4 regions of the Neobacillus sp. GCM10027624 genome follow, and region 3 is predicted to be linked to each of the others. Evidence: riboswitches for the same ligand, from Rfam matches in the RefSeq annotation. Region 3 holds a riboswitch; each other region holds the start of a gene.

Region 1 (5,590 bases), on a different contig from region 3:
CCTTCAGGAAATTCAGGCGGAAGAGCCCCAATACAATCAATAATAAGCAAAATAGGTTGGCGTTTATGCCAACCCATTTTTCATTTCAATAAGTAATCCCATTACATACCAAAGCTTGCAGGAAAGGAAGATCAATCATGACAGTTGCTTCTAACGTAAAGCAAACCCTTGTAACGATAAAGGATATTGAGGCACAATTGTCAGCTCTAGCTCTGAATTCACTGGATGAGGATGCAAAAAGAGTGTTTCATGAGACTGCCCTTACATTTGAACATGTAAAAAAAGACATTCAAACAAGAGTATATGAACTTGAACGTCAAGAACCGCAATACAAAGGATAATGGATTGGGGTGAGAAAAGATGCCTGGATGGGTTTTAATTATTGCTCGATCACTAATCTTCTTGTTACTAGTATTTTTAACCACAAAACTCCTTGGAAAAAAGCAAATTTCTGAACTTAACTTCTTTGAGTATGTTGCAGGTATTACTATTGGCAGTATTGCCGGTGAAGTAGTGACTGGACTTGAAAGTAATGCATATCATGGAGCATTGGCCATCATCGTTTTTGGCCTAGTTACTTTTATGGCAGACTTCCTTTCATTAAAAAGCAAAAAATTCCGAGATGTCATGGATGGTAGAGGAGCTGTAGTAATTAAAGATGGACGAGTTTTAGAAGAAAATTTAAAGAAGGAAAAATACACGATTGATGAATTATCCGCCCTGCTTAGGCAGAAGGATATTTTTAAAATCGCTGATGTTGAATTTGCTGTTCTTGAACCTAAAGGGAATTTGAGTGCTTTATTGAAAAAAGAAAATCGTCCTCTTACCCCAAAAGATTTGCAAATGAAAACAGCCAATGAAAAAGAGCCTCAAACCGTTATTATGGATGGGAAAATTTTAGATGAAGCATTGCGTTCATCAGGGAAAAGCCGTGGCTGGCTTAATACAGAATTAGAAAAACTCGGGGTAACACTTGATAATGTGTTTATTGGACAGGTCGACTCATACGGGGAATTAACCATTGATATTTATGATGACAAATTACAAGTGCCTTCCCCGCAGCAAAGGCCTCTGCTTATGGCAATGCTGAAAAAGACTCATGCTGACCTAGAACTATTTTCTCTAGCCACAGAGTGTCAAAATTCAAAGGAAATGTATCAGAAGAATGCGATGATTGTACAAAATGCAATGGATCAGTTAGAACCATATTTGAATGGTTAAAAAGAAAGATCCTTATTCAATAGATAAGGATCTTTTCGTCTTTACGAACTTATTTTCATTTTTCGCGGAATCCGGTACATTGAACTTCTTCGTAAATTCTTCTTTGTTAAAGCCCCCCATTGGTAATGTATCATTCCCATTTTCTTTTGCAATTAAAAAGGCTTGCTCCTTAAACTAGGAGCAAGCCTTTTGTGTACTAATTTGGACTGGGTCGATGAAACAGTCCCATTACTTCGATTGTTTCGGTAATATTAACAAATGCTGAAGTATCCACCTCAGAGATGAGATTTTTAACATCATTTAATTCATACCTGGAAATAACCGTGACTAAAATATTCCTTTTGTTATTGGAGTAACCGCCTACTCCATCCATTATGGTTAAACCTCTGTACAAATTAGATAGCAGATGTTTCCGCATTTCTTCGCCTTTTTCAGTAATAATCATAATGGTGAGCTTGGCATGATCCGTGTAAATGGCATCGACTACTTTACCGGTAACAAAAATGGAGACCAATGTATTAAGAGCAGAATCCCAATTGAATAAAAATCCACTGATGATAATGACTACACCGTTCATTCCAGATAGAAGGGCACCAATCGGAAAATCCATTTTTCTAGCTAGAATCATGCTAATGATATCAAAACCGCCTGTAGATCCAGAGCTGCGAAATACCATCCCAACCCCAAGTCCCGTAATAGCTCCTCCAAATATAGAAGAAAGTATTTTATCTTGCGCAATGGCATGAACAGGAATGATATAAAGACCAATCGAAATAATGATTACCGATAGGATTGAATTAATAATTAATCTTCTACCGAGCATTTTATATCCAATAATTAATAACGGAAGATTCAAAAGAAAGTTTGCAAATCCCGTATTTAACGGGGTTATCATCCCTAGAATCATGGAAATTCCGCTCATTCCTCCACTTAAGACTTGATGAGGAATTAAGAAAAGATTAAATCCAAAAGCAACAATGAGAGAACCGAAAACTATTCCAAGATATTGCAAGAAAGTGTCCCTCCTACTATCTATTCTTTTCAAATATCATACCGATTCTCGGTCCCCAAGTAAATTTAATAGTTTTTTACAATAATATACAATTATCAGATAAATATTAATTTTCTTTTATTAATCTTTTCGGATATTTTACCAATATTATTGAAAAAAACCTGATAAAATTGAATTTTTATGTAGGATATGTACTATTTATTCAATGATATATTTTCCCTTATTTTGATGGAAATTATTCTTCAAGAAAAACAATTGACAATTCTTTAATATTATTTATACTTTATTAATATATTAACTTTATTATTTAAATCCTCATCAAACCGATGAGGTAGAGGTCGCGGTTTTTATTAGTAATGCGGACGAGATGCGAGAGACATCGTTAACTCCGTTTGAAAGGAAAAGCCGCCGAAGCGTATTTTTTTCTCTTAAAAAAGTATGCTGGGGCTGTCTCCGAATAGGAACAGAACTGTCATGATTAGCCCTACCAGCCAATCGTGTTGAGCTATCTTTCGGAAGGTATGATGCGGGGTATTGATATGCCACCTGAATCTACTTCGGTGGCATTTTTTATTCCAAACTCCTTCCTATTAGAAGAGCTGTAGCACCTTTTTTTAGGTGCTGTAACTAGACAGCAAAGAAAAGGAGTATAGATAATATGCAAACTGCACGTGTATCAAAAGAAAATTCAAGTGCTGATGTTCTAATCTCGAACAAAGAAAAATCAGGATTAAAGCGCAGCTTAAAAGCCCGTCACCTTACAATGATCTCACTCGGGGGGACAATCGGGACAGGTTTATTCCTTGCAAGCGGCGGCGCAATCGCTACTGCCGGACCTGGTGGTGCGATTCTTTCCTATCTAATCATTGGGATTATGGTTTACTTTTTAATGACAAGCTTAGCCGAAATGGGCTCCTATATGCCGGTTGCTGGAAGCTTTAGTACGTATGCAACCAAATTTGTTGACCCTTCACTAGGATTTGCTCTTGGGTGGAACTATTGGTATAACTGGGCTATTACGATTGCTGCAGAATTAGCAGCTGTTACAATGATCATGAAATTTTGGTTTCCGCACACGCCATCTATTTTGTGGAGTGCCATTTTTTTAGCGATTATGTTTCTACTAAACTTTATTTCTGTTAAAGGCTTTGGTGAAGCAGAATATTGGTTCTCCTTAATTAAAGTTGTTACAGTTGTCATCTTTATTATTACTGGAACATTAATGATCTTTGGTATTATGGGCGGACATGTTATTGGTTTGAAGAATTTCACTGTTGGTGATGCCCCGTTCCATGGTGGTTTCATGACCATGCTTGGAATCTTTATGGCAGCAGGATTTTCTTTCCAAGGAACGGAGCTTCTTGGTGTGGCAGCCGGTGAAACAGACAATCCAGAAAAAGCAATTCCTCGTGCTGTTCGTCAAGTATTCTGGCGCATTCTATTATTCTATGTTTTAGCTATTTTAGTAATTGGTTTATTGATTCCATACACGAACGGTAACTTAGCAAACAGCGATGTAACGGTCAGTCCGTTTACACTTGTATTCCAAAAAGCAGGGATTGCCTTTGCTGCATCTGTCATGAATGCTGTTATTTTAACTGCGGTATTATCAGCAGGAAATTCAGGGATGTATGCCTCAACTCGTATGCTTTGGGATTTAGCTCGTCAAGGTAAAGCACCAAAATTCCTTGGCAAATTAAATAAAAATGGTGTACCTGTTAATGCCTTAATCGTTACTACTTTAGTCGGTACTCTTGCATTTCTTGCTTCCCTCTTCGGTGATGGAACTGTATATATTTGGTTATTGAATGCTTCAGGTATGTCAGGGTTCATCGCTTGGCTTGGAATTGCAATTTGCCATTACCGCTTCCGTAGAGCCTATGTTGCACAAGGCAGGGACTTAAGCAAGCTTCCATATAAATCTAAGCTTTTCCCATTTGGTCCGATCTTTGCCTTTGTTGTGTGCGGATTCGTCGTTTTAGGCCAAAACTACTCCGCATTTACCGGAGACCATATCGATTGGAATGGTGTATTAGTCTCCTATATCGGATTGCCATTATTTATCATCTTATGGTTAGGATATAAATTTACAAAGAAGACGAAATTAATCCCTTTAGATAAATGTGATTTAAATAACTAACTAAAATAGCACGCCTCGGCGTGCTATTTTTTATGCCTTAAAACAACGGGAACCTTCTTCAAACAACGATATATCTTTTCTTTCTTTCAAAATAGAAAAACAGACTCAAAACCTTGGGCCTGTTTTAACAAATATTATTCATCTTCTGATGACCAAACATACAGATCTTCTATCTGGCAATTCAATTCTTTGGAAATAGTCATGGCATTGTTCAAATTCATTACCCTCTTGGATAAATAATCATTGAGCTGACTTTTAGGAATATTCGTATTCCTTTCCAAACTGTCTAAATCCATACTGTTTTTTGATAATAATTCTTTGAGGTTACTCTTTTTCGCCTTATAATTCGTCAAAATGACACCTCACTTTTTATTTAGTATAACATACTATTTCAAAATTGGAAGGTAATAGATAGATGAGTCATATTTTTCCAAAAAATAATAAAGTTCCTCTTCTATAACAAGGAGTATTTTTTCATACTATAGTATAATGGAGATAGAATATTAAATGGGGTGTTAATTTGGGAAGTTCAAATAACCGCTATAATAGTGGAGAGGTTGTATATATTAAAGGAACGGAAGAGATGGTTACGATTTTGAAATGGCAATACGTAAAAAACATGAAAAGATATTCTTATGTTGTTAAAGAGCATCCATCAACATTTTTCTTCGAAGAGGAATTACACCGTCCGTAATTCCTCGCTACTCAAATCCAAAAAAAGAAGACCATTCCGGCCTTCTTTTTATTTTTGTTTTTCATTAAAAATCTGCGTTTCCTGTTGTTCTTGGGAATGGAATAACATCTCTAATATTAGACATGCCTGTTAAGTACATGATTAAGCGTTCGAAACCTAGACCATATCCTGAGTGTTTTGTACCGCCGTACTTTCTTAACTCCAGATACCACCAATAATCTTCCTCGCTCATTCCGAGATCTTTGATTTTTGAGGCAAGAATCTCTTCGCGCTCCTCACGCTGACTGCCGCCAATCAGTTCACCGATACCAGGCACAAGTAAGTCAGTTGCAGCAACGGTCTTGCCATCTTGGTTTAATCTCATATAGAAAGCTTTGATTTCTTTCGGGTAATCCGTAACAAATACTGGCTTCTGGAAGACTTTTTCGCATAGGTAGCGTTCATGCTCGGTTTGTAGGTCTAATCCCCACTCAACAGGGTAAGCAAACTGCTCTCCGGACTTTTCTAAAAGTTCAATTGCCTC
Region 2 (5,590 bases), on a different contig from region 3:
CTTATGAAGTGGCGGGAACACTGGTAGTTGGCGAGGAAGTTAAACTTGTTTCGAACAATGAAGTGTATGGAGTAATCAAGGTTTCCGAAACGTATGAACCTGATTTGAATAAGGAAGCTCTCAATGTTTATAAAACAGAAGAACTGGCGCATCCAGGTGTGAAACGTTTATTCGAAAGAGGCCCAGTTTACGTTGCTGGTGATATCGTCCTTGTGAAAAAGCCAGAAAAAGGCGTGTTTGGCGATGTATGGTTTGAGCCAAAAGAAACCCGTGCATTATTCGAAGAAAAAGGTTGGAAAACGGTTGTTGGTTTCCAAACAAGAAATCCAGTTCACCGTGCCCATGAGTATATTCAAAAAGCAGCTCTTGAAACAGTTGACGGCTTGTTCTTAAATCCACTTGTTGGTCAAACGAAGTCTGATGATGTTCCTGCAGATGTTCGTCTAAAAAGCTATCGTGTTTTACTAGAAAACTATTATCCTAAAGAGCGTGTCCAATTGGGCGTTCACCCTGCTGCAATGCGTTATGCAGGACCAAGGGAAGCGATTTTCCATGCGCTTGCACGTAAAAACTATGGCTGCACGCATTTCATTGTCGGCCGTGACCATGCCGGAGTTGGTAACTATTACGGAACCTACGACGCACAGCATATTTTCAGCAACTTTACAGAAGAAGAGCTTGGAATTAAGCCTTTATTTTTCGAGCATAGCTTCTATTGCACAAAATGCGATGGAATGGCATCTGATAAAACTTGCCCGCATGACAAGGAAGATCGCGTAATCCTTTCCGGAACAAAAGTGAGAGAGATGCTAAGAAGCGGTGTACTTCCGCCATCTACTTTCAGCCGCAAGGAAGTTGTTGAGGTTTTAATTGAAGGAATGAAAGAAAAAGCGACTGTTGAAGCTTAAGGGGGACTTGGGTGTGGCACAATCTACGAATATCACATGGCATGAAACAACGATTACAAAAAATGACCGCCGTTCCCAGAACGGCCATGGAAGCTGTACACTATGGTTCACAGGCCTTTCTGGTTCGGGAAAATCAACGATTGCGAACGCGGTATCGAACGAATTATTCCGTCTTGGGATTAATGAATATGTTTTGGACGGTGACAATATTCGTCATGGTTTAAACAAGGATTTAGGATTTTCAGAGCACGACCGCACGGAAAATATCCGCCGGATTGGCGAAGTGGCGAAGTTATTTGTCGATAGCGGCAAGGTGATTACAACTGCGTTTATTTCTCCGTTTCGCTCGGATCGGGATCAGGTTCGGGAATTGTTTGAAGAAGGAGAATTCATCGAGGTTTTCGTTGATTGTCCAATCGAGGTTTGTGAGCAACGCGATCCTAAGCAGCTTTATGCCAAGGCACGCCGCGGTGAGATAAAGGATTTCACAGGGATTGATTCTCCATATGAAGCACCGGAAAAACCGGAAATTACTTTACGTTCTGATTTATTATCGGTTGAGGAAGCCGTTGGGCAAGTGATTGCTTATTTGCGGGAGAAAAATATTTTTTAATAGGTGATAGGGTGTAAACTTACACCCTTTTTACGGATAGGAAGAGTTTATCAGCGAATTTTAAGGTTTTATCAGCGGATCCAGGCAATTTATCCGCGAATTTACGAGGTTTATCAGCGAAGCAAGGCGATTTATCAGCGAATCATCAATAACAGCAAGTACTACAGAAAAGGCATAGGGAAAGGATGTTGGATTTCATGGTTGGCAAAGTCTATTTAGTTGGTGCGGGTCCTGGTGATCCAGATCTAATTACAGTAAAAGGATTACGCTGCCTGCAGCAGGCTGATGTGATTTTGTATGACCGGTTAGTAAATCCGGAGCTCCTTCAGCATGCAAAAGCAGATGCGCAGTTGGTATACTGCGGCAAACTTCCGAATTACCATACAATGAAGCAGGAAACAATTAATCACTTCTTGGTCAAATATGCGAAAAAAGGCTATACGGTTGTCCGCTTAAAGGGAGGCGACCCGTTCGTTTTTGGACGAGGCGGGGAAGAAGCAGAAGAATGTGTGAAACATCTTGTGCCGTTTGAAGTGGTCCCTGGCATTACCGCTGGAATTGCAGCATCCGCCTATGCTGGCATACCGGTTACCCATCGTACATTGAGTAAAAGCTTTGCTTTTATTACCGGACATCAAGCTGCTGGTGATAAAGAGGCAGAGCATCAGTGGGCCCATTTAGCGAAAGCGGTCGATACAATATGTGTTTATATGGGAGTTTCCCACCTTCCTACGATTGTTAAGCAATTGGTGGAGAATGGAAAGTCTGCTGACACACCAATCGCTCTTGTTCACTGGGGCACTTTAAGCGATCAAAGAACAGTAGTTGGAACCCTTGGCACGATTGAAGCGCGTGTTAAGGATGCAAAAATTGCAAACCCAAGCATGATTGTGATTGGCGAGGTTGTCCGCTTACATGATAGACTGAACTGGTTCGAGGAAGAAATCGTTCCTCATTTACCAGTTGTTCAAGGGTAAGCGGAAAGGAGCAATCTGCATGAAAGCGATTCTTTATATCTGCCATGGAACAAGATCAAAAAAGGGAGCCGAAGAGGTAAAGTCCTTTTTGAATAGGGTAATAGAACGTGTGGATGTCCCGATTCAGGAAATCAGTTTTTTGGAATTAACCGATCCTTCTATTGAAGAAGGCTTTAGGAGATGTGTGGAAAAAGGTGCATCGGAGATTACCGTGGTGCCGATTTTTCTTTTAGCAGCTGGTCATATTAAAGAAGATATTCCGAATGCACTATTCGTATTAGGCAAACAGTATCCAGAGGTCCAAGTGCAGGTAAGGAATCCGTTTGGCGTGCAGGATGAAATTCTCGATGCGATTGCTGAACTAGCAAGAGGGGTTGCTGGGGAGGTCACTTCACAGGATTCATTATTAATAGTTGGCAGGGGCAGCAGCGATCCCAGCATCGGCACTGCGTTTGAGTTGATTGCCAATGGAATCCAAGAACGGCTCCAAACGGATCAGGTGTCCGTTTGTTACCTCGCGGCTGCAGAACCGAGGCTGGAGCAAGGGTTTGAGGCGGTCTTGGAGGCAGGATCGGGGAGAGTTATTGTCATTCCCTATCTTTTATTCTCCGGACTACTTTTAGGCGAAATCAACCAAATGATTCGCAAAAAGCAAACAGAAGACCAGGAAATCATCTGTACAGGCCAACTAAGCCGGCATCGAGTAATTGAAGACATTGTGGTCAACGGATTCGACAAAATTCGGTGAGTGACAGGCACCACCCGAATTTTGTCGAAACACAATAAGAGAGGCACCTTCCAAATTTGGGAGGTGCCTTTCCTTATTGTATTGAAATTTAAACAAGCTGTAGAATACTTTGTAGTGTGTTGGTTTCTTCGTCGGTTAGTGGGACCATTGGGAGACGGACGCCGCCAACGTTGACACCTTTTAGATTAAGGGCTGCTTTGACCGGTGTTGGGTTTGGAGCAGCAAATAATGCTTTCATGACTGGAAGTAGTCTGCGATGCGCTGCAGCTGCCTCTTGGACATGACCACTTTTAAAGAGATTGACCATCTCCTGCATCTCATTTCCAATGATATGGGAGGCAACGGAAACAATTCCTGCACCGCCGATTGCTAAGACCGGAATGGTTAAACCATCATCACCACTGTATAAAGTGAAATCACTCGGTGTTTGGCTAATCACTTCTGCCATGGCGTCTAAATTGCCGCTAGCTTCTTTAATAGCTACGATATTTGGAATCTGGGAAAGACGAACAATTGTCTCAACGGACATATTGACCACACTTCGCCCAGGAATATTATAGAGCATAATCGGTAATGCTGTGGACTCGGCAATAGCTTTAAAGTGTTGATATAAACCCTCTTGTGATGGCTTGTTATAGTATGGGGCCACGAGCATAATCCCATCCACACCCGCTGCTTCAGCCTGTTTTGTTAAACTAATTGAAGCCCTCGTGTTATTCGAACCTGTTCCGGCAATGACAGGAATCCTGCCGTTTACGACATCCACAACAAACTTAAAAAATTCAACTTTTTCATCCGTGGTTAATGTAGGAGATTCTCCAGTGGTACCAACGACTACCAATCCATCCGTCCCATTTTCAATTAGGTAATTTACTAATGTTCTTGTTGCGTTAAAATCAATCTCGCCTTCATGATCAAATGGCGTAACCATAGCAGTTAAAACTTGGCCAAAATTCATTTTTCCTCACCCTTTAAATTATTTTTTTTATAAATTAGAGGTGGCTAAGGACATTCCAAGTCAACGCAAAAAAGCAGCAACGAAGGCTCGCTGCTGCAATAGAAACATAAATAAAAAACAAGTTCCCGTGCGTGAGATAGCCCTCCATATAGTTCCCTATATGACAGTTCTGTATTTATTCAATAGCAGAACCAGCTCCAAGACAAATGAGAGTCTTATAAGCTTCGGCAAATTCCCCTTTCCATAATCATCCCAGGACCTCATTATCCTCCAACTATGTACTAATGGTCTTTGCGCCTCTATCCTCACTTCAAAAGGTTTGAAGTAAGAAGATATTTAATTAACACTAAATATATCAGATTTCCCCTTCAAATTCAAGGGGACAAGGTCGACAAAATTCGGGTGGTGCCTGTCAGCGCCCGAATTTTGTCGATCAAAAAGATTCTAAGAAAATTCTAAGATTGACTGGCTATACTGTCCGAGAATAGAGGAATTGGTTAGGAGGATTTTTTATGAAGAAAATGGATAAGAAGTGGGTTGTTCTTTGTTCTACAGCTGTTGCAGCGGTGTATGCTGCTGGATTTGTTACTACAGAGACGCAGGCTTCTATTGATCAGCCGTTACACCATATTGCAGCTAATGTTCAAGCTAGGCATATTACAATAAATCACTCTAATGAAAAGGTCGGCGAACAAAAGAGCAAGCAAAATAAAGGGATCTATAAGGATGGGACGTTTACAGGTACAGGTACGAATCGGCGAGGATTTATTGATGTAGCTGTCACAATTAAGAATGACAAAATTACCACCGTAGAGATTAGCCATTTTGCAATGCATTATTCAGAAAGTGACATAGTAGGACTGCCTGATGAAGTAGTGCAAAAACAAAGTGCCCAAGTGAATAATGTTTCTGGGGCGACTTATAGTACACAGGCTTTTGAGGACGCTGTGATGGATGCACTTTCCCAAGCCCATAACGTGAAAGGATAATCTATGAAAAAAACAAAATTGTACATGGATACTGTTGTTGACATAAAGGTCGTTTCAAATAAGTCGAAGAAAGAGACGGAAGCAAAAATAACTCGTGCCTTTGAGGCATTTCAGCATGTAGAACAAGCATGCAGCCGTTTCAGCTCATCAAGTGAGCTAATACGAGCTTGTGAGACTATCGGAGTACCAGTAAAAATCAGTCCTTTTCTATTTGAACCTCTTTATATTGCGATTGAAATGGCTAAATTAACGGATGGACTATTTGACCCGACGGTAGGAAAGGTGATGGAAATGAATGGATTTAATCGACACTATATTTCTGGACAGATGATGAAAAGTGTTTCTTCTGATTCGGTTTCTTATCATGATATCGAACTAGATCAGTACAATCATACAG
Region 3 (5,590 bases):
CCTAGCATCACTATGACAAAATTGTGACATGTCCATTTTACTCCTGTCGACAAAGAGCGTCAAGAAACCGTATACAGAATTATTTTTTAAAAATACAATTTTTTTTACGATTTTGATAGTAAAAGAGAATGCTAAGCGCTTACATTTTTGAGGTTTATTTTGGAAGCGTTTCCATTATAACTACATTTTATTTATCATTATGTAAAGGATAGAAATTAAAGTAAAAAGGTAATATAGTTATGATGGTAAACAAAAAAAGTATAGTGACATAACAATCCTTGCAATTGGATTCTTTAACCGTTTTCTAATCTAAAATTCAGTAATGAAATTTAACCAATATTGTATATAATAGAATGGTAGAAAGAGGGGATACTATTGAACGATAGTACGGCAGTTAATTTAAACACGCAATCAGATGAGACGAGAACCGTGTCGATTTTTGGATATGAGCTAATCCGAGAAATTCTTTTACCCGAAATTTTAGGAAAAGACACTCCTGAAATATTATATTGGGCAGGAAAACGATTAGCGAGAATGTACCCTTTAAATCATTATGATGAACTGATTGAGTTTTTCGAGAGGGCTTCATGGGGACATTTAACGATTAAAAGTGAGAATAAGGATGAAATGGAGTTTGAACTCATTAGTCCACTAATTGTTTCCCGAGTGAAATCAAAAGCTGAATATTACTTCCAGCTCGAGGCCGGTTTCCTTGCCCAGCAAATCGAACTTCAGAAAAAGGTCATCGCTGAAACCTTCGAACATCCTGTAAAAAAATCCAACAAAGTCCTCTTCACCGTAAAATGGGACAAAAAAGATACCCTAGACTAAAAAGTGACAGGCACTATGTGAAGAATTCACATAGTGCCTGTCACCGTTTGTGGACAAATTACTTGTTTTGTCCGCCTCAGACGGACATTGTTATTCTGTTACGGCGGATAGTTCGAAGGCGTTGTGAAGTGCTTGGACGGCTTTTAGCATATTTTCTTCTTCGACAACTGCTGACACCTTAATTTCTGAGGTGCTGACCATTTTTACTTGAATTTGATTGGAAGCCAATACTTCAAACATTCTGGCAGCAACCCCCGGATTGGAAATCATTCCTGAACCGACGATAGATACCTTGGATAATTGGTTCTCTGCATCAATTTGCTCGTAGCCTAGCAATTCTTTATGATCCTCAAGAACTTTTAAAGTTTCCATTAAATCTTCTGTTTTGATGGAGAAAGAAAGATTTGCAGCTCCTGCCTCTGTTGTACTTTGAATAATAATATCAACATTGATATGATGCTGTGCAAGTGTTGTAAAGATGGTAGACAGGCTTGTTAATGAATTCGCCAGACCTAATACCGTTACTTTCGTAATTTGATCCTCAAATGCGACACCGCGGACTACTAGATTTTGTTCCATTGTTGCTTCCTCCTCAATGATTGTTCCTTCAATTTTCTCCATACTTGAACGAACTTCAAGCCGTACCTGATAATTCTTCGCAAACTCGACAGCCCTTGGGTGGAGTACACCGGCACCTAAATTGGCAAGTTCAAGCATTTCATCATAAGAAATAGACTTCAACTGACGTGCTCCTTTAATATACCTGGGATCAGTCGTATATACCCCGGTTACATCTGTGTAAATATCACATCGATCCGCTTTTAGTGCAGCTGCCAATGCGACTGCCGTAGTATCAGAGCCGCCACGCCCTAGTGTGGTAATCTCGCCGCTTTCGGTAATGCCTTGGAAACCGGCAACGATGATAACCTTTCGATGTGACAATTGGCTTTCAATTGCCTCCGTTCTAACATCGGTAATTCGGGCATTTCCGTGAACAGGTTCCGTAACAATTCCGGCCTGCCAGCCTGTAAAGGAAACAGCCTCAAGTCCTTTTTGATTTAATGCCATCGATAATAAGGCAATCGAGACCTGCTCCCCCGTTGTAAGCAGCATATCCATCTCCCGTTTACTTGGCTGTGGAGAAATTTCTTTAGCTAATTTTACAAGCTGGTCTGTTGATTTTCCCATCGCGGAAACAACCACCACCACTTGGTTTCCTAATATCGTTTCATCTTTCACTCGTTCCGCCACATTCATGATTCTTTCAACGCTGCCAACGGACGTTCCCCCAAATTTCTGTACAATTAAACCCATTTTTTCCCCTTCTTCCTGTAAGGCTATGTAGTTCTGAAAAACAAAAAAAGCAATGAGAAGAGTATCTCATTGCTTTGGGAACACAAAAAAAGTATTCTTGCGTTTACAATGTAAGATAGCTCTCCAAGACCTACTATTAGTCTTGACAATCCAGTATTTATTCAACACAGGACCAGCAAAGAAAGAAATGAGACTCTCTTCACTTCGGCGAACATCCCCTTTCATGATTCTTCCTTGAAGCTCATCCTTCTCAGAACCACTACTCTTGAAGCTCGCACCTCTACCTACACTTTACGTTGATAAAGTGTTATTAAATTTTCACTCATTATAGCATAGGACTATTCTTCTGACAACGGTCAACTTTGAAGTTTTTTCATTAATTCTTCAGCAACATTTACCGGCAGGCCAGCTTCAATAAGTTCCTCAAGATTAGCTTCTTTCATTTTTTTCACGGAACCAAAATGCTTTAATAACATTTTTTTCCGCTTCTCTCCAATACCGGGGATATCATCGAGCAGCGATTGAAAAGCTGTTTTGCCACGGATCTGGCGATGAAAGGTAATCGCGAATCGGTGAACCTCATCTTGAATTCTTTGCAGCAAATAAAACTCCTGACTGTTCCTTGCAAGCGGGACTATTTCAAGTGGATTCCCGTACAACAATTGAGATGTACGGTGTTTTTCATCCTTCACTAGGCCGGAGATTGGAATATCGAGACCAAGTTCATTTTCTAATACATCTCTAACCGCCTCGACATGTCCCTTCCCGCCGTCAATGATGATTAAATCCGGAAGTGGAAGCTCTTCCTTTAAAGCCCTTGCATATCTTCGTCTTGTAACCTCGCGCATTGACTCATAATCATCAGGTCCCTGAACGGATTTAATTTTATATTTACGGTATTCCCGTTTGTTTGCCTTTCCATCGGTAAATACGACCATTGCCGACACCGGGTCCGTCCCTTGAATATTTGAATTATCGAAGGCTTCAATCCGATGCGGCGTATAAATTCCAAGAAGATTTCCAAGGGTCTCTACAGCCTTAATCGTTCTCTCTTCATCTTTCTCAATCAATGAAAATTTCTCATTCAAGGCAATCTTAGCATTTTTAATCGCCATTTTGACGAGATCCTTTTTCTGCCCGCGCTGCGGTTTTAACACCTTTACTTCAAGAAGTTGTTCAGCCATTTCCAGATCAATTTCATCCTGAATTAAAATTTCCTTTGGCTTAAAATGATTGGTCTTCTGATAAAATTGACCCAGGTAAGTGAGGATTTCCTCCTCTGGTTCATTGTAAATCGGGAACATGGATACATCCCGCTCAATGAGTTTCCCTTGCCTGACAAAGAAGACTTGGACACACATCCAGCCCTTATCAACAGCATAGCCGAACACATCACGATCCGTAAAATCAGTCATCGTGATTTTTTGTTTTTCCATAATCGTTTCAATATGGATAATTTTATCGCGGAATTCTTTTGCACGCTCAAAATCCAATTCTTCCGCCGCTGCGGTCATTTTTTCAGTAAGATCTTTTTTGATTTCCTTATATCCGCCATTTAAAAAGCGCGTAATTTCATCGGTCATTTGCTTGTATTGTTCTTCCGCCACTTCATTCACACATGGTGCGAGGCATTGACCTAAATGATAATAAAGGCAGACGCGGTCTGGGAGTGTTGAGCATTTCCGTAATGGATAGAGGCGGTCAAGCAATTTTTTTGTTTCATTTGCTGCTCCAACATTCGGATAGGGACCAAAATATTTGCCTTTATCCTTTTTAACTTTTCTTGTAATGATTAGCTTTGGATGTCTTTCTGCTGTTAGTTTTATAAACGGATAGCTTTTGTCATCCTTTAGCATGATATTGTATTTAGGGTCATACTTTTTAATTAAATTCAATTCAAGAAGCAGTGCCTCAATATTGGAGGAAGTTACAATGTATTCGAAGTCCTCAATTTCATTTACCAGTCTCAGTGTTTTGCCATCGTGTGAGCCGGTAAAATAGGAGCGGACACGATTTTTTAAGACTTTTGCTTTTCCTACATAGATGATTGTTCCTTGGCGGTCTTTCATTAAGTAGCAGCCAGGCTGATCAGGCAGTAATGTTAATTTTTGTTTTATTGTTTCGTTCATTCCGGCCACCCCACCCCATTCTTTATATCTATATAAAAGTTTAAATTAAATTACGGTCAATGAAAAGCTGTGTTTTATAGGAAAAATAAAAACCTTAGCCGGAAAGTTCCAGCTAAGGTTTTTGGGGCTATTTTTAAACGTGTTTTTGTAACACGCTTGCTAATGCGTCTTTTGGTTGGAAGCCGACAACTTTATCGACAACTTCGCCATTTTTGAAAACAAGCAAAGTTGGAATGCTCATAACGCCGTATTTAGCTGCAGTTTCTTGGTTTTCGTCAACATCAAGTTTAACGATTTTTACTTTTTCGCCCATTTCTGAATCAAGTTCATCAAGAACAGGAGCGATCATTTTACAAGGTCCGCACCATGGTGCCCAGAAATCTGCAAGAACAAGGCCTGAGCCTGTTTCAGCCGAAAAATTTTGATCAGTTACATGTGAAATAGCCATTTATATTGACCTCCTATAAAATACTGAAATACTACCGAAAGTATACCATCGTTTGGTAAATCAAGCTAATAATATGTTTCGTAGATAATTTTCCCATTAAATCCATAAGTATTCTATAAAAAATCGTAATAAGAGCGAGCGGATCTTTCCGCTCGCTTCAATTTTCAAGCGTAAGCGCCTTCGCCTTCGCTCTTCTTATTATGAGTGAACTTTAAGCTTTTTAAACTCTTCAGTTAACATTGGTACGACTTCAAATAGGTCGCCAACGATACCATAGTCAGCTACTTTAAAGATGTTTGCTTCCGGATCTTTGTTGATAGCAACAATTACTTTAGAGTTAGACATTCCCGCAAGGTGTTGAATCGCTCCGGAAATACCGCAGGCAATATATAAATCAGGAGTTACAACCTTACCAGTCTGCCCGATTTGCAGGGAATAATCACAGTAGTCAGCATCACATGCACCACGGGAAGCTCCAACTGCCCCGCCAAGAACTTGCGCTAATTCCTTTAACGGTTCAAAGCCCTCGGCACTTTTCACACCGCGTCCGCCGGAAATAACTACCTTCGCCTCACTTAGGTCAACTCCTTCGCTTGCTTTGCGAACCACTTCTTTGATAATCGCACGAAGGTCTTTAATATCAACGGAAAGGCTGGAAACCTCACCTGTTCTGCTGTCGTCTTTTTCTAATGGAGCAATATTGTTTGGACGAACAGATGCAAAAATTAAACCATCTGTTACGATTTTCTTTTCAAATGCCTTACCTGAATAGATAGGTCTTGTAAAGACAATGTTACCACCTGCAGCTTCTACTGCAGTAGCATCAGAAACCAGACCGGATCCAAGCTTTCCAGCAATCCTTGGAGAT
Region 4 (5,590 bases), on a different contig from region 3:
GATATCTTTTTTTTACTAATGAAACTTCATCCTGTGAAAGCCTTAATTCACGGAAATTGACTCCATCCGCAAAAGACCTCGATAAAAACTCTTCAAACTTCTCCATTTCTTTAAAAATCATCCTTTTCTCACCCTCCATTTTGACTATTCAAATGGCTAATCACGACATCACTTTCGGCATCGTATTAACGTAGAAAAGGAAGGATCAGTGCTATTTTTCTGATTTTTGACATTACTTTTTTTTATTTAACCTCATATTATATTTATTACGTTCTTTTTTAGATATGCAAATTAAAAAAATTGCCCCCAATAGGGGCAATCTCATTATAATATCTTGTTTAAAAATCGCTGGGTCCGCTCATGCTTTGGATTTGAAAAAATTTCATTTGGAGACCCTTCTTCAATGATATTCCCATCTGCCAACATGATAATCCGGCTTGCCACTTCGCGTGCAAATCCCATTTCATGGGTGACAATCACCATCGTCATGCCTTCTTCAGCTAATTCCTTCATTACCTGAAGGACTTCACCAACCAGCTCCGGGTCAAGTGCAGAGGTTGGTTCATCAAAAAGCATCACCTTTGGTTCCATCGCCAATGCCCTGGCAATTGCAACACGCTGCTTTTGCCCGCCTGACAGCTGATCCGGATAAAAATTAGCCTTATCGGATAATCCAACCTTTTTCAAAAGATTCAATGCCTTAGAAGTTGCCTGGGCCTTCGTTTCTTTTTTCACATAGATTGGCGCCTCGATGATATTTTCAAGCACGGTTTTATGAGGAAACAGGTTAAAATGTTGAAAAACCATTCCGACTTTTTCCCTTATTTTATTGAGATTGGATTTCCCATGGTCAACCTTTTCCGAATCAATGATAATCTCGCCATTATTCGCGGTCTCCAAGAAATTCATACAACGAAGCAGTGTACTTTTTCCAGAACCACTAGCACCAATCAGCACGACAACCTCTTTTTCTTGAACCTGCAAATTAATATTTTTTAAGACTTCTAGTTCACCGAAGGACTTGGATAAATGTTTAATTTCAATCACGCTACTGCTGCCTCCTTCGGTTTACTGACATCTAGCTTCCTCTCAACCCGGTTTGCTAACCATGTAAAGATTAGCACAATGATTAAATAATAAAAACCGACAACGAAATAAGTTTCAAACGGCATATAGTTTTCACCTTGTACCGTCAGTGCCGTATTGAATAGGTCTGTAACAGAAATATAGGCGACCAATGATGAATCCTTTAAGCTGATAATAAACTGATTGGCGAGTGGAGGAATCGAACGCTTGAAGGCTTGTGGGAAAATAATTCTCCTCATTGCAAGCGGCAACGGCATCCCTAACGACCTCGCCGCTTCCATTTGACCGCGGTCAATGGACTGCACCGCTCCCCTGAAAATTTCAGCAATATAAGCACCGGTATGAATACTCAATGCCAACGCGCCTGCGGTAAAGCTGTCCAGCGTGACCATATTGGCAATTCCATAGTATAAAAACATGATTTGAACAATTAACGGTGTACCACGGATAAGGCCAATATAGATGTCTGCCACGCGGTTTAACAGTTTTATAGAGGAAATTTTAAATCCGGCAAAAATCACTCCAATAATCATGGCAAACACTAAAGAAATAACCGTAATCGAGATGGTCATCCAGGTGGCCTTCAAGAAGGCCATACCATTTTCACTTAAGATCCCCGTCACATTGTGTAAAAATGTCAATGTTACAGCCTCCCTAAAAAGCTTTTTTATTTTTCTAAAAGATTTTCATTGAACCATTTCTTACTGATCTTTTCATAGGTGCCATCCTTTTGCATGTCAGCAATGGCTTTGTTGATTTTATCTGTGAGCGCCTTGTTTCCTTCCGTTACCGCTACACTAACACGGTCCTCATTTAACAGGTCACCAACCGCTTTAATTTTTAAATGCTTTTCATTTTTGGCATTCAAACCAACAATTTTATCCGTGATCACTGCATCAATACGGCCTAACGCTAAGTCTTGAAGGGCGTAAACATCACTTGGATAGCCCTTTACCTTATCGGATAATTTAACCGCCATATCCTTCCATGTGCTGGATTGGATCACTCCGATGGTTTTCCCTTTTAAATCGTCTTTTGATTGAATAGCATTATTGCTGTCTGCAACAAAAACTTGCGCGCCTGATAAATAGTATGGGTTTGTAAAATCAACCTGCTTGTCCCGCTCAGGTGTTGCGGTCATGCTTCCGATAATGGCGTCATACTTGTTTGCTTTTAATCCTTGAATAATTGTTTCCCATGGGTTCGTTACAGGGTTTGCCTTTAAACCGATTCTTTTTGCAATTTCGTTCCCAATTTCCACATCAAATCCAGACAATTTCCCATCCTTTTTAAAGTTTAATGGCGGATATAAACCGCTCATCGCAAAGGTTAACGAGCCATCCTTTACTAGTTTTAAGTCAGAACCTTTTGCTGTAGCCGTTTCGTTATTTTGCTTCGTTCCGCATGCTGATAAAACAAATACAAGCGCAACTGTTAGCAGAATCATTATTCTTTTCACAATATTCCCTCCTTTAAATTAAAAAAGGCACCGCCATATTCTTATGACGGTGCCTGGCACACCCTCATCTTTAAGCTTTGAAAAAGATAGTTCTCCACAATTCACTAAATTGTGACAGTTCTGCCCCTGTTTGAGTGCAGACCCAGCCTCCTGAAACTAGTGATTTCAGTGACTTCGGCGATTATTCCTTTTTCCTATTTTCATAGATTTCACTAAATCTCCAATAGGATACTCTTAAAAATCGCGACCTCTACCCCATCTCAAAACTTGAAAAGATGAGGATTTATTATTTTATTTTTCAAATAACAGTTTTTAGTATAGCGAAATAATATGATAAAATCAATAATAAATATTCAAAAAATATTATATTAATAAACTACTTGACGCCAAAAATCTTTAGGTATACATTTTTGTAAAAACATTTTATTCAAAAAGGGGAATGTACCATGCTTGAAAGCCGGGAAGCGGTTCTTGCTTTAACCACTCAGCTCGTGAATGTAGAAAGTATCGTTAATACAGCTGGCGAGAAGGCAATTGCCAATTCATTATATAAAATTATCGCAGATCTTCCTTATTTCTCCAAAAACACATCCTACTTGACATTAGAGAAGACAATTAATGATATTCATGAACGCTACAATGTGCTGGCCTTTGTGAAGGGAACAAAAGGTACAAGCAATCGAACGGTTATTTTAATGGGTCATATTGATACGGTAGGAATCGATGATTTTAATCAATTAAAGGAGCGCGCGTGTTTTCCTGATGAGTTAATGGAAGCACTAAGGCAGGAAGAGCTCCCTGTTTCTGCAAAAGAACATTTGGAATCCGGGGACTGGCTGTTTGGACGTGGCGTCCTTGATATGAAGAGCGGTGTCGCCAGCCATCTTTATCTTTTACAATACTATTCAGAGCATCCTGAGGAATTGGACGGAAATCTTGTCTTTTTAGCAGAATGTGATGAGGAGGACAGCTCCCACGGTATTTTATCTGCCTTAAAAGTATTAAAAAATTGGAAGGAGGAACATGACTTTGATTATGTTGCGGCCATTAATTCCGATTTCGTATCGCCCCGCTATGCTGGTGATATAAACCGCTATATTTATAAAGGCACGGTTGGGAAGCTCCTGCCATCGTTTTTTATCACAGGCGCTGAAACCCATGTCGGCTCCTGCTTTGAGGGCTTAGACCCGAACTTTATTGCGGCAGAACTAACCAAACAGATTAATTATAACCCTGAGCTTTGTAACGAGGCATTTGGGGAGACGACGGTACCGCCTGTTTCCTTAAAGCAAACCGACCTTAAACCATCCTATACCGTACAGACCGCCCTATCTGCATATGTTTACTACAACTTTTTTATCCACTCATGGTCTCCAAAGGATGTGCTGGAAAAGTTAAAGGAGCAGGCACTAATTGCCTTTGAAAGGGCACTTGCATCTTTTGATGAACGCTATAAACGTTACAGTGCGGCGAGTGGCGAGCCTTATGTAGAACTGCCATGGGCACCTCGAGTGTTTACATACGAGGAAATGGAACAAATGCTTATAGCGGAACATGGGGATGCGTTCGTTCGTCATATGAATGAATTTAAAGAGACATTGTTGCAAAATCAAGAACTTGATACGCGGATGTTTGCGGCAAGAGTAGTGGAGGAAGCCTGGAAATGGATGAAGGATAAAAATCCTGCCATCATTCTGTTTTACTCTTCACTGTATTCCCCGAGAATCGAATTAACAGGGAAAACAAGCCGTGAGCAGGCCTTGATTGACGCCTTGGATGAAGCAGTGCAGGCGGTACAGCCTATCTATCAGCACCCAATTGTGACAAGGAACTTCTTCCCGTATATTTCAGATATGAGTTTTGTTGCTTTAAGTGATGATCAAGAGGGAATTAATGCCGTTTCGAAAAATAATCCCGGTTGGGGAACCAAGCACTATGTAGAATATCAGGATATCCGTGAGTTAAATGTTCCTGTTATCAATATTGGTCCTTATGGGGTGGATGCCCATAAAAAACTGGAACGAATGGAAATGACCTACTCCCTAGAAGTCGTACCAAACTTAACCAACCTCGTTATCAGCAGGCTCTTGGCATAAATAAGAAAACACCTAGCCCATCATCCTGTGGCTAGGTGTTTTTATATCGATTATCCCTGTGTAACCAATGCCTTTTTCAATGCTTCCACTTCTTGCTTTAACCGTTCATTTTCCTTTTGAATGTCTTCAAACTTCGATTCAGCATCGTAAGTGGGCAATATATTGACTTCATACCAGGCTTTATTATCCTCGGATTCCAAAGCAGTGCTCTTCAAAACACTGGCGTTTGGATACCTTCTTAGTAAGTAATCTACTTCCTCGTCAGATAATCGCAGCTCGCGAAAACTTACCCCGTCCGAGAACGACTCTGCTAAAAACGTTTCTAATTTTTCCATTTCAGTTGGTGCCATGAAAATCCCACCTTCCGCTCCGTAGCATGCAAATCTATTAAGAATACACAGCTGCACTATTTTGTTTTTTCGAGGTACCGCCTGAAAGGGTAATGGACTGTTCAACGAGAACCTCCAATGCATCTACACAGTACTGCGCTGCCTCATCACCAATCCTTACACAAGATAGCTCCGTACAGGCAAGAACGACACAGTTACATCCTTCATCAAAAATAAGCTGATGGATCATCTCTTCGAGCTCCAGCGGGTCAATCATTTTGTCCGCCTTTATGCTGTAAATAATGTCCATCGTCTGTTTTTGGACGGCTTCACTCGGAACATACATCTGCATCTTGTATTTGCTGGATTCTTTTTCGTAAATACCGCTGCTGATCGTTCCTTTTGTTGCTAACAGACCCACCTTAGCGTTTTCACCGTATTTTTGATAAATCGCCTTTAGCGTTTCATCAACCATATGAATAATCGGAATCTCTGTCATGGCCTGCATTTGATCGTAAAAATAATGGGAAGTATTACAAGGAATCGCGATATGAGAAACACCGGCAAACTCCAATAGTTTGAAGTCCTTTTTCACTGCATCTAAAAATAAATCATCCCGG

The links. A riboswitch is a leader RNA that binds a small molecule or an ion and turns the genes downstream of it on or off. The one in region 3 is predicted to bind lysine.
Region 1: linked by a shared signal. The riboswitch ahead of ACFQZ9_RS24125 (amino acid permease) and the one ahead of ACFQZ9_RS17145 (aspartate kinase) in region 3 are both predicted to bind lysine.
Region 2: linked by a shared signal. The riboswitch ahead of dapA (4-hydroxy-tetrahydrodipicolinate synthase) and the one ahead of ACFQZ9_RS17145 (aspartate kinase) in region 3 are both predicted to bind lysine.
Region 4: linked by a shared signal. The riboswitch ahead of ACFQZ9_RS13625 (ABC transporter substrate-binding protein) and the one ahead of ACFQZ9_RS17145 (aspartate kinase) in region 3 are both predicted to bind lysine.

Annotation. Positions count from the first base shown of each region.
Region 1 covers NZ_JBHTHD010000014.1:54,473-60,062, reverse strand. Annotated here, with positions in the region: gene ACFQZ9_RS24145 (DUF1657 domain-containing protein) at 1-43, shown strand, start outside; gene ACFQZ9_RS24140 (DUF1657 domain-containing protein) at 138-341, shown strand; gene ACFQZ9_RS24135 (DUF421 domain-containing protein) at 361-1,221, shown strand; gene ACFQZ9_RS24130 (YitT family protein) at 1,418-2,233, opposite strand; lysine riboswitch at 2,558-2,749, shown strand; gene ACFQZ9_RS24125 (amino acid permease) at 2,892-4,373, shown strand; gene ACFQZ9_RS24120 (helix-turn-helix domain-containing protein) at 4,508-4,726, opposite strand; gene ACFQZ9_RS24115 (hypothetical protein) at 4,894-5,067, shown strand; gene asnS (asparagine--tRNA ligase) at 5,132-5,590, opposite strand, start outside.
Region 2 covers NZ_JBHTHD010000012.1:23,433-29,022, forward strand. Annotated here, with positions in the region: gene sat (sulfate adenylyltransferase) at 1-908, shown strand, start outside; gene cysC (adenylyl-sulfate kinase) at 922-1,521, shown strand; gene cobA (uroporphyrinogen-III C-methyltransferase) at 1,719-2,498, shown strand; gene ACFQZ9_RS20960 (sirohydrochlorin chelatase) at 2,518-3,246, shown strand; gene dapA (4-hydroxy-tetrahydrodipicolinate synthase) at 3,335-4,204, opposite strand; lysine riboswitch at 4,334-4,514, opposite strand; gene ACFQZ9_RS20970 (FMN-binding protein) at 4,717-5,193, shown strand; gene ACFQZ9_RS20975 (FAD:protein FMN transferase) at 5,197-5,590, shown strand, end outside.
Region 3 covers NZ_JBHTHD010000011.1:189,129-194,718, reverse strand. Annotated here, with positions in the region: gene ACFQZ9_RS17150 (YslB family protein) at 376-831, shown strand; gene ACFQZ9_RS17145 (aspartate kinase) at 922-2,145, opposite strand; lysine riboswitch at 2,254-2,436, opposite strand; gene uvrC (excinuclease ABC subunit UvrC) at 2,502-4,274, opposite strand; gene trxA (thioredoxin) at 4,408-4,722, opposite strand; gene ACFQZ9_RS17130 (electron transfer flavoprotein subunit alpha/FixB family protein) at 4,921-5,590, opposite strand, start outside.
Region 4 covers NZ_JBHTHD010000008.1:489,007-494,596, forward strand. Annotated here, with positions in the region: gene ACFQZ9_RS13610 (hypothetical protein) at 1-121, opposite strand, end outside; gene ACFQZ9_RS13615 (amino acid ABC transporter ATP-binding protein) at 325-1,047, opposite strand; gene ACFQZ9_RS13620 (amino acid ABC transporter permease) at 1,044-1,682, opposite strand; gene ACFQZ9_RS13625 (ABC transporter substrate-binding protein) at 1,754-2,533, opposite strand; lysine riboswitch at 2,625-2,806, opposite strand; gene ACFQZ9_RS13630 (M20/M25/M40 family metallo-hydrolase) at 2,992-4,641, shown strand; gene ACFQZ9_RS13635 (hypothetical protein) at 4,692-4,991, opposite strand; gene cuyB (cysteate racemase) at 5,029-5,590, opposite strand, start outside.